One region of the Enterobacter cloacae complex sp. genome, then DNA from elsewhere that is predicted to be linked to it. Evidence: predicted binding sites of a transcription regulator. Region 1 holds the regulator's gene; the other holds the start of a gene.
What was found. Region 1 encodes LexA, which represses DNA repair genes until DNA is damaged. Its sites were predicted from a motif close to TNCTGTATGTACATACAGNA; they were not measured.
Positions count from the first base shown of each region.

Region 2: the regulator LexA is predicted to act here: its motif matches at 1,607-1,626, upstream of DBR02_RS18180 (DNA translocase FtsK 4TM domain-containing protein).

Region 1 covers NZ_LT991957.1:2,429,546-2,433,973, forward strand. Annotated here, with positions in the region: gene plsB (glycerol-3-phosphate 1-O-acyltransferase PlsB) at 1-1,410, opposite strand, end outside; gene DBR02_RS12120 (diacylglycerol kinase) at 1,565-1,933, shown strand; gene lexA (transcriptional repressor LexA) at 2,042-2,650, shown strand; gene dinF (MATE family efflux transporter DinF) at 2,714-4,051, shown strand; gene DBR02_RS12135 (CsbD family protein) at 4,171-4,380, shown strand; gene zur (zinc uptake transcriptional repressor Zur) at 4,427-4,428, opposite strand, start outside.
Region 2 covers NZ_LT991957.1:3,690,327-3,694,754, reverse strand. Annotated here, with positions in the region: gene DBR02_RS18180 (DNA translocase FtsK 4TM domain-containing protein) at 1-1,529, opposite strand, end outside; gene lrp (leucine-responsive transcriptional regulator Lrp) at 1,665-2,159, opposite strand; gene trxB (thioredoxin-disulfide reductase) at 2,703-3,671, shown strand; gene cydD (heme ABC transporter permease/ATP-binding protein CydD) at 3,786-4,428, shown strand, end outside.

The DNA.
Region 1 (4,428 bases):
GCCAAAGTTCACGTAGCCCTGACCGAGGTTGCGCAATTTGCTCAGCCCACGCAGCATCTGCGGCAGACTCTCTTTCTCTTTGGTCGCACCGCGCAGCTCTTTCGCATAGGTACCCACTTCCATCACGTGTTCATAGCCGATGTAGATAGGCACCAGCGTGATAGGACGCGTACCGCCGCGCAGCATCGCCTGAATGGTCATCGACAGCGTGCCGGTCTTCGGATCGAGCAGTCGGCCCGTACGGGAGCGCCCGCCCTCCACGAAGTACTCAACGGAATAGCCGCGGCTAAACAGTTCGCCAAGGTATTCACGGAACACGGTGGAGTAGAGCTTGTTGCCCTTGAAGGTACGACGAATGAAGAACGCCCCCAGACGGCGGAAAATCGGGCCTGCTGGCCAGAAGTTCAGGTTGATACCGGCGGCAATGTGTGGCGGCACCAGCCCCTGGTGATAGAGCACGTAAGAGAGCAGCAGGTAGTCCATGTGGCTGCGGTGGCAGGGCACGTAGACAATCTCGTGGCCGTCATGCGCGAGCTGACGCACGCGCTCGGCGTTGTGGACGTTAATCCCCTGGTAGAGGCGGTTCCACGTGAAGCCGAGGATACGGTCTGAGAGACGAATCATCTCGTAGGAGAAGTTCGCGGCGATCTCTTCCATCAGCGCGATCGCGTTCTGCTGCGCTTTCTCGTGTGAAATTTTCTTGCTGCGCGCTTCGTCTTCTACGGCACGGGCAATCGCTTTGGAAGCGAGCAGCTTGTTGAACAGATCCTGACGTGCCGGGAGACGTGGACCAACGGCCGCCAGGCGCTGACGTGCAAAGTGCATACGCGCAACGCGCGCCAGCTTTTGCGCAATGATCTTATCGGTGCCGTGTTCATCCGCCATGCGGCGCAGTGAAACGGAAGGCGAGAAGCGGACAAAGCTGTCGCGTCCCAGCCAGGAGACGGCGAAGAACTTCTGAATGCCGTTGAGCATACGCAGAGGCGGGTTCTCTTCCCCTTTTTCGCGCCCCGGACGACGACCAAACATCACCGACACCGGCACCATCTGTACGTCCAGATCGGGGTTGCTGCGGTGCAGATCGAGGTAATCATGGAACAGCTTAATGGACTCTTCTTTCGGCGTGTAATAGGTGAACACGCGCGGCCCGCCATGGATGAACACGTAGCGCGGCAGTAGCGTACCGTCGACTTCCAGGGGTTCAAGCGGGTCAGGTAAATCGTGCGCCAGACATTGAGCGCGAAGCGTAAGCAGGTCTGCCTTCGAGTTATAAGGCAAAACGTACATAATAGGGCGTGACGTATCGAGCCCTAATTCCAGCGCGGGTTCTGCTGGGATAGACTTACTTTTTACCAGTACGCTTAATGGTAAATTAAGTAATTTGTAGTAAATTCGTGGCCAGCCGGACATAAACGATGTAAAGCCTCTGGTTAATAATGCAATTGCGGCGCAAGGATAACAGAAAGCGCGCAAAATTTCTGTTGTTACCCGTCATACTTCAGGTTGCAGCAAAACGCGCTGAAGCTTTAGTTACTGACGCTATTTCTCATAAAAGGTTCTTTAGATGGCCAATAATACCACTGGGTTAACCCGAATCATTAAAGCTGCCGGTTATTCATGGAAAGGCTTTCGCGCCGCATGGGTTAATGAAGCCGCCTTCCGCCAGGAAGCGGTTGCCGCGATCGTTGCAGTTATCATCGCCTGCTTCCTTGATGTTGATGCTATCACCCGCGTGCTTCTCATCGGTTCTGTCCTTCTGGTGATGATAGTGGAAATTCTTAATAGCGCTATTGAGGCCGTTGTTGACCGGATAGGGTCGGAATTCCATGAACTGTCTGGCCGGGCGAAAGACATGGGTTCCGCTGCCGTGCTGCTGTCGATTATCACCGCGGCGATCACCTGGGTCACGCTGCTTTGGTCGCATTTCCGATGAGCCTCGAGGAATAATTAAGTCCCTGGTTTTTTGTGCAGTTTTTGGTTCCAAAATCGCCTTTGACTGTATATACTCACAGCATAACTGTATATACACCCAGGGGGCGGTATGAAAGCGTTAACGACCAGGCAGCAAGAGGTGTTTGATCTCATTCGGGATCATATCGGCCAGACGGGTATGCCACCCACGCGTGCAGAAATTGCACAGCGTCTGGGCTTCCGTTCTCCTAATGCTGCCGAAGAGCACCTTAAAGCGCTGGCGCGTAAGGGCGTGATTGAGATTGTTTCCGGTGCCTCACGCGGTATTCGTCTGCTGGTGGAAGAAGAGACCGGTATTCCGCTGGTGGGCCGCGTCGCCGCAGGTGAACCCCTGCTGGCACAGCAGCATATTGAAGGGCACTATCAGGTTGACCCAGGCATGTTCAAGCCGAGCGCCGATTTCCTGCTGCGCGTTAGCGGAATGTCCATGAAAGATATCGGTATTCTGGATGGCGATCTGCTTGCGGTACACAAAACGCAGGACGTGCGTAACGGGCAAGTCGTGGTAGCGCGCATTGATGATGAAGTGACGGTTAAGCGCCTGAAAAAACAAGGTAATACCGTTCAGCTTCTGCCAGAAAACAACGAATTCTCCCCAATTGTGGTGGATCTCCGCGAGCAGAGCTTCTCCATTGAAGGCCTGGCGGTAGGCGTTATCCGCAACGGTGAATGGCTGTAATCTCTTCCTGACAGGCTGTAGCTCCTCTACAGCCTGGCCTATTTTCTGATTCCGGTAATTTCCATGGCATTGCTAACTTCTGCCGATAAGGCGTTGTGGCGTCTTGCGCTACCGATGATTTTTTCCAATATTACCGTTCCCCTGCTGGGGCTGGTGGATACGGCGGTAATCGGGCATCTGGATTCGCCGATTTATCTGGGCGGCGTCGCGATCGGCGCAACGGCGACCAGCTTCCTCTTTATGCTGCTGCTCTTTTTGCGCATGAGTACAACAGGCCTGACGGCCCAGGCGTATGGTGCAAAAGATCCCCTGCGTCTGGCGCGTGCGCTGGTTCAGCCGCTCATGCTGGCGTTCGGTGCCGGCGCGTTAATCGTCCTGTTGCGTACGCCGCTCATTGATCTGGCGCTCCATATTGTGGGCGGCAGTGATGCCGTGCTGGAGCAGGCCCGGCGCTTCCTCGAAATTCGCTGGCTCAGCGCGCCCGCTTCCCTGGCAAACCTGGTCCTCCTGGGCTGGTTACTGGGCGTGCAGTACGCCCGCGCGCCGGTGATCCTGCTGGTGGTGGGCAACCTGCTTAACATTGTGCTCGATCTCTGGCTGGTAATGGGACTGCACATGAACGTTCGCGGCGCGGCGCTGGCCACGGCGATTGCTGAGTACGGTACGCTGCTGATCGGTTTGTGGATGGTCTGGCGCGTGCTGACGATGCGCGGCATCACCCTCGATCTTCTGAAAACGGCCTGGCGCGGCAATATGCGTAAGCTGCTGGCGCTTAATCGCAACATCATGCTGCGCTCGCTCCTGCTGCAACTCTGTTTTGGTGCGTTAACCGTTTTTGGTGCGCGGCTTGGGCCAGAAATCGTCGCGGTCAACGCAGTGCTCATGACCTTACTGACCTTTACCGCTTACGCGCTGGATGGTTTTGCTTACGCCGTGGAGGCGCATTCCGGGCAGGCATACGGCGCGCGTGAAAGCGGCCAGCTACGCGAGGTGTGGCGGGCTGCCTGCCGTCAGGCGGGTCTGGTGGCGCTGATCTTTGCCCTGGTTTACGCCTGTTTTGGTGGGCATATTGTCGCGCTACTTACCTCGCTGCCCGCGCTTCAGGCGCTTGCCGATCGCTACATCCTCTGGCAGGTGGTATTACCGGTGGTGGGCGTGTGGTGCTATCTGCTGGACGGCATGTTTATTGGCGCCACGCGAGGGGCGGAGATGCGCAACAGCATGGCCGTCGCGGCGGCGGGCTTCGGCCTTACGTTGCTGTCCGTGCCGTATCTTGGCAATCATGGCCTGTGGCTGGCGCTGGCGGTTTTTCTCGCATTGCGTGGCCTTTCGCTGGCCGTTATCTGGCATCGTCACTGGCGAAACAATACCTGGTTTCCTGCCCGACACGATATATCGTAGCGGTTAAAGATTCCGAATATAAAAATAACTTCCGAATCCTTAACTACAATAATAATCACGTCCAGCAGAAAAGAACGAAGCGGACGATACTCATAGACGCTTAACACGAGGACACGATTATGAATAAAGACGAAATCGGCGGCAACTGGAAGCAATTCAAAGGTAAAGCGAAAGAACAGTGGGGTAAGCTGACGGATGACGATATGACCGTCATTGAAGGTAAGCGCGATCAGCTGGTAGGTAAAATCCAGGAGCGCTACGGTTACGAAAAAGATCAGGCGGAAAACGAAGTCAAAGACTGGGAAACCCGTAACGACTACCGCTGGTAACCGGCACTATCCCCAAGGGCGGCCATGAGCCGCCTTTTCTTTGGCCTT
Region 2 (4,428 bases), 1.3 Mb from region 1:
GTTGCCGGGCTGAATAGCGGAGCGGACGCGGCAGCGGCTGCCGTTGACTGCTTCACGGCTTCAGCACCCGACGCAACGGCTGGCGTAGGATCTACAGGTGGAACGCTGACCGAAGGCGCTTTTGCAACTGGCTCCTGTACCGGCTCGGGCACGGGCTGATACCAGGCGGCAAGCTGCTCGCGCTCACGGGCGCGGCGCTCTTCCACTTCTTCAAAATAGTACAGTGGCGGACGAGACGGCTTCGCTTCCTCGACCACCTCAGGTTCAGGCTCCGGCGCAACGTAGGGCTGTTCATGTACAACGGGTTCTGGCGTATAAGCCTGATACGGTTGTTGCGGCTCGGTGACAGGCTCAGGCGGCTGATACGGCTGCTGCCACTGCTCCTGCTGAACGGGAATATAGCTTTCTGGCTCAGGCGCGATGGTCGGCTCAGGCGTATGGACGCCAGGCGCAGTCTGCCAGTCCACCTGCGGTTGCTGGATCGCGGACTCCGGGGCAGGCACAGGCGAGGACGGCATCACGGCTTCAACAGGTGCAACATAGGCCTGCGCCGCCGTCGTTGCGGCAGCAGCGGCGGCTACCGGTTCAGTCACGGAATGACCATTCAGCAGCGGATCGTATTCGTCATACTCACCCGGCGTGGCGCGATGACCAGAGAACAGTACGTCATCAGGATCGACGACCGCACCGCGATACTCAATCTGCTCGTCTTCATCCATACGTTTGCCGGAGAACAGCGCGGCGTCCGTTTTACGGCCTAACGGGTTCGCAAATTTTTCAGCGACGCGCTGGCGGCGCGCCAGGGCACCGCGCAGAATACGCGCGCGACGAGACTCACGACGCACATCAGGCGCATCGTCTTCGTCATACTCATCTTCGTATTCATCTTCATCGACCCACGTATCGTCACGACGGGTACGGTTGCTGGCGAACGTCAGCAGCGTCAGAATAAAGCTGCCGATCTTCTCAGCAATGCTCACCCAGGACCAGCCGGTAAACAGCGTCAGCCCCGCCGCCCAGATACACAGCAGCGCCAGCGTGCCGCCGCTGCTGTGAAGCATCGGTTGCAGCGCGGAGCTCAGAAGGCTGCCGATCACCCCGCCGGAAGCGAAGTACCAGATATCATCGGCGTTGATCGCCGCCAGTCCACAGGAGGTGAGGATCAGCGCCAGGGCACCAATCAGGCGCAGCGAAACGGCAAAATAATCGATGTAGTCGTCGTTCTGTCGATGACGCCAGGCAAACCAGCATCCGCCAATAATGATGACGGGCAGGGTATAGGCCATCACACCGAAAATGAAAAAGAGCGTGTCCGCAAGCCAGGCGCCGGGAACGCCACCTAAGTTATGGATAGGCTCATGCCATGCGGTTTGTGACCAGCTGGGATCTGAGGGGTTGAAACTGAGTAAGGCAGCCATCAGCCAGACGGCAAAAAGGGCAATAACAATCAGCAAAGCCTCGAGGAGACGACGTCCGCTGCTTAGCTTCGATAGTGTGACTTCTTTGTCTTCAGTGTATTCCTGGCTCAAGAAAGGCTCTCCAGGTATCAGGCATGTCCTGCCTGTGTGCTAAAACGGACAACAGCGCCGGGTATCCCCGGCACTGTTGCTGTATGGATTAACAGGAGTGTAATCAAACTACACTGATTTTGCACCTGTTCCGTGTTAGCGCGTCTTAATAACCAGACGATTGCTCTGTTTGACCTCTTCCATCACCACATAAGTACGGGTGTCGTTCACGCCTGGCAGACGCAGCAGGGTTTCACCCAGCAGCTTACGGTAGGCGGACATATCGGGCACACGGGTTTTCAACAGGTAGTCGAAATCACCGGAAACCAGATGACACTCTTGAATTTCTTCAAGTTTTTGTACAGCGGCGTTAAATTGCTCAAACACATCCGGTGCACCACGATTCAGAGTAATCTCAACAAATACCAGAAGTGAGGCATCCAGATAATGCGGGTTCAGCAGAGCCGTATAGCCCTGGATAAAACCCTGTCTTTCCAGTCGACGCACACGCTCAAGGCACGGCGTCGGGGAAAGTCCCACACGTTTTGAAAGCTCGACGTTGGAAATACGCCCATCCTTTTGCAATTCATTAAGAATGTTACGATCGATACGGTCGAGATCTTTGCCAGGGCGCTTCTTGCTATCTACCATTATTATTGTCTCTCTGTATTCCTTCCCTACTCCTGCCTGGACCCTGTGCACATCACTGTTCAGAGCCTGCACCCGTTATTCATCACATCGCCTGGTTATGTATTTGACGCGATGTGGATTCGGGTTCTGCGGTAAGAAGACCGTTGCCCGAAAGCAGTCACAGACATCACGTATGGCGTCTGTCCACACCATGCGTAGATTTCACTGACCCGGTAAAAATGGCATTTACGTGCATGTCTATTCGGCATGCAGTTCATGCGTTTTTTTTTCTTCCTTGAATGTTTTCGCAAAAGCGCAGGGGATTGTCAAAGCAAAACATCGATTTTTAGTACAAGATGCCGGATATTCATTACGGAGGGGTATTAATCCTCATTTTATTGCCTTATAAACGCGCGATTTTCAGTAGCAGACGTGATATGAACGCATCTGATTCATAGGGCGCGGCTATTGCATATATCGGAAGCAAAACTGCCGTGCTCTTTTTTTACGGCAACAAATTCCCTACAATCCAGCCCATTGCCTGCCAACAACAATGGGGATCTCATGGGCACGACCAAACACAGTAAGCTGCTAATCCTTGGTTCTGGACCTGCGGGATATACCGCAGCGGTCTATGCTGCACGCGCTAACCTGCAACCGGTACTGATCACCGGGATGGAAAAAGGCGGTCAGCTGACCACCACCACGGAAGTGGAGAACTGGCCGGGCGACCCGAACGACCTGACCGGGCCGCTGCTGATGGAGCGCATGCACGAGCATGCCGCCAAATTCGAAACCGAAATCCTGTTCGACCACATTAACAAAGTGGATTTGCAGAACCGTCCGTTCCGCCTGACGGGTGACAGCGGTGAATACACCTGCGATGCGCTGATCATTGCCACCGGCGCCTCTGCCCGTTATCTCGGCCTGCCGTCTGAAGAAGCGTTCAAAGGCCGCGGCGTGTCAGCCTGTGCAACCTGCGACGGTTTCTTCTATCGCAACCAGAAAGTTGCGGTGATCGGCGGTGGTAATACTGCGGTCGAAGAAGCGCTGTATCTGGCGAACATCGCCTCGGAAGTGCACTTGATCCACCGTCGCGACACCTTCCGCGCTGAGAAGATCCTGATCAAACGCCTGATGGATAAAGTGGCGAGCGGCAACATTGTGCTGCACACCAACCGTACGCTGGAAGAAGTGACCGGCGACCAGATGGGCGTGGCGGGTCTGCGTATTCGTGATACGCAGAACACCGACACCGTCGAAACGCTGGAGGTGGCGGGCCTGTTCGTGGCCATCGGCCACAGCCCGAACACGGCTATCTTCGAAGGTCAGCTGGAGCTGGAAAACGGCTACATTAAAGTGCAGTCCGGCATTCACGGCAACGCGACCCAGACCAGCGTTCCGGGCGTCTTTGCGGCAGGCGACGTCATGGACCATATTTATCGTCAGGCGATCACCTCTGCGGGCACCGGCTGTATGGCCGCGCTGGACGCAGAACGCTATCTGGACGGACTGGCTGAACAAGGTAAATAATCTTTACAAGTCAGTAACAAACGTAAATAAAGGCGGCCATTGGTCGCCTTTATTTTTGCTCACGTGTAACATGCAGAAGTCTAATTTCTTATAACGTCACCTGCAAAGTACGCAATGGAAAAAACCCGTCAACAAGAGTTAACACGCTGGCTGAAACAGCAAAGCGTTCTATCCCGCCGCTGGCTTATGATTTCCCGCGTTCTGGGATTCATCAGCGGTCTGTTGATTGTTGCCCAGGCATGGCTGCTGGCCCGCATTCTCAATCATATGATCATGGAGAACATTCCGCGCGAAGCACTGCTATTGCCGTTTATCATTCTGGTGCTGGTTTTCGTTCTGCGTGCGTGGGTGGTCTGGCTGCGCGAGCGGGTTGGGTTCCATGCCGGGCAGCACATCCGCTATGAGATTCGCCGCAAGGTGCTCGATCGGCTCTCGGAAGCCGGGCCTGCGTGGATCCAGGGTAAGCCAGCCGGCAGCTGGGCGACGCTGATCCTTGAGCAAATCGACGATATGCACGATTACTACGCGCGGTATCTTCCCCAGATGGCGCTGGCGGTATTTGTGCCCCTGTTGATTGTTATCGCCATCTTCCCGGTTAACTGGGTGGCAGCGCTGATCCTGCTGGGGACCGCCCCGCTGATCCCGCTATTTATGGCGATGGTCGGCATGGGCGCGGCAGATGCAAACCGCCGCAACTTCCTGGCGCTGGGCCGGTTAAGCGGTCATTTCCTGGACCGTCTGCGCGGCATGGAAACCC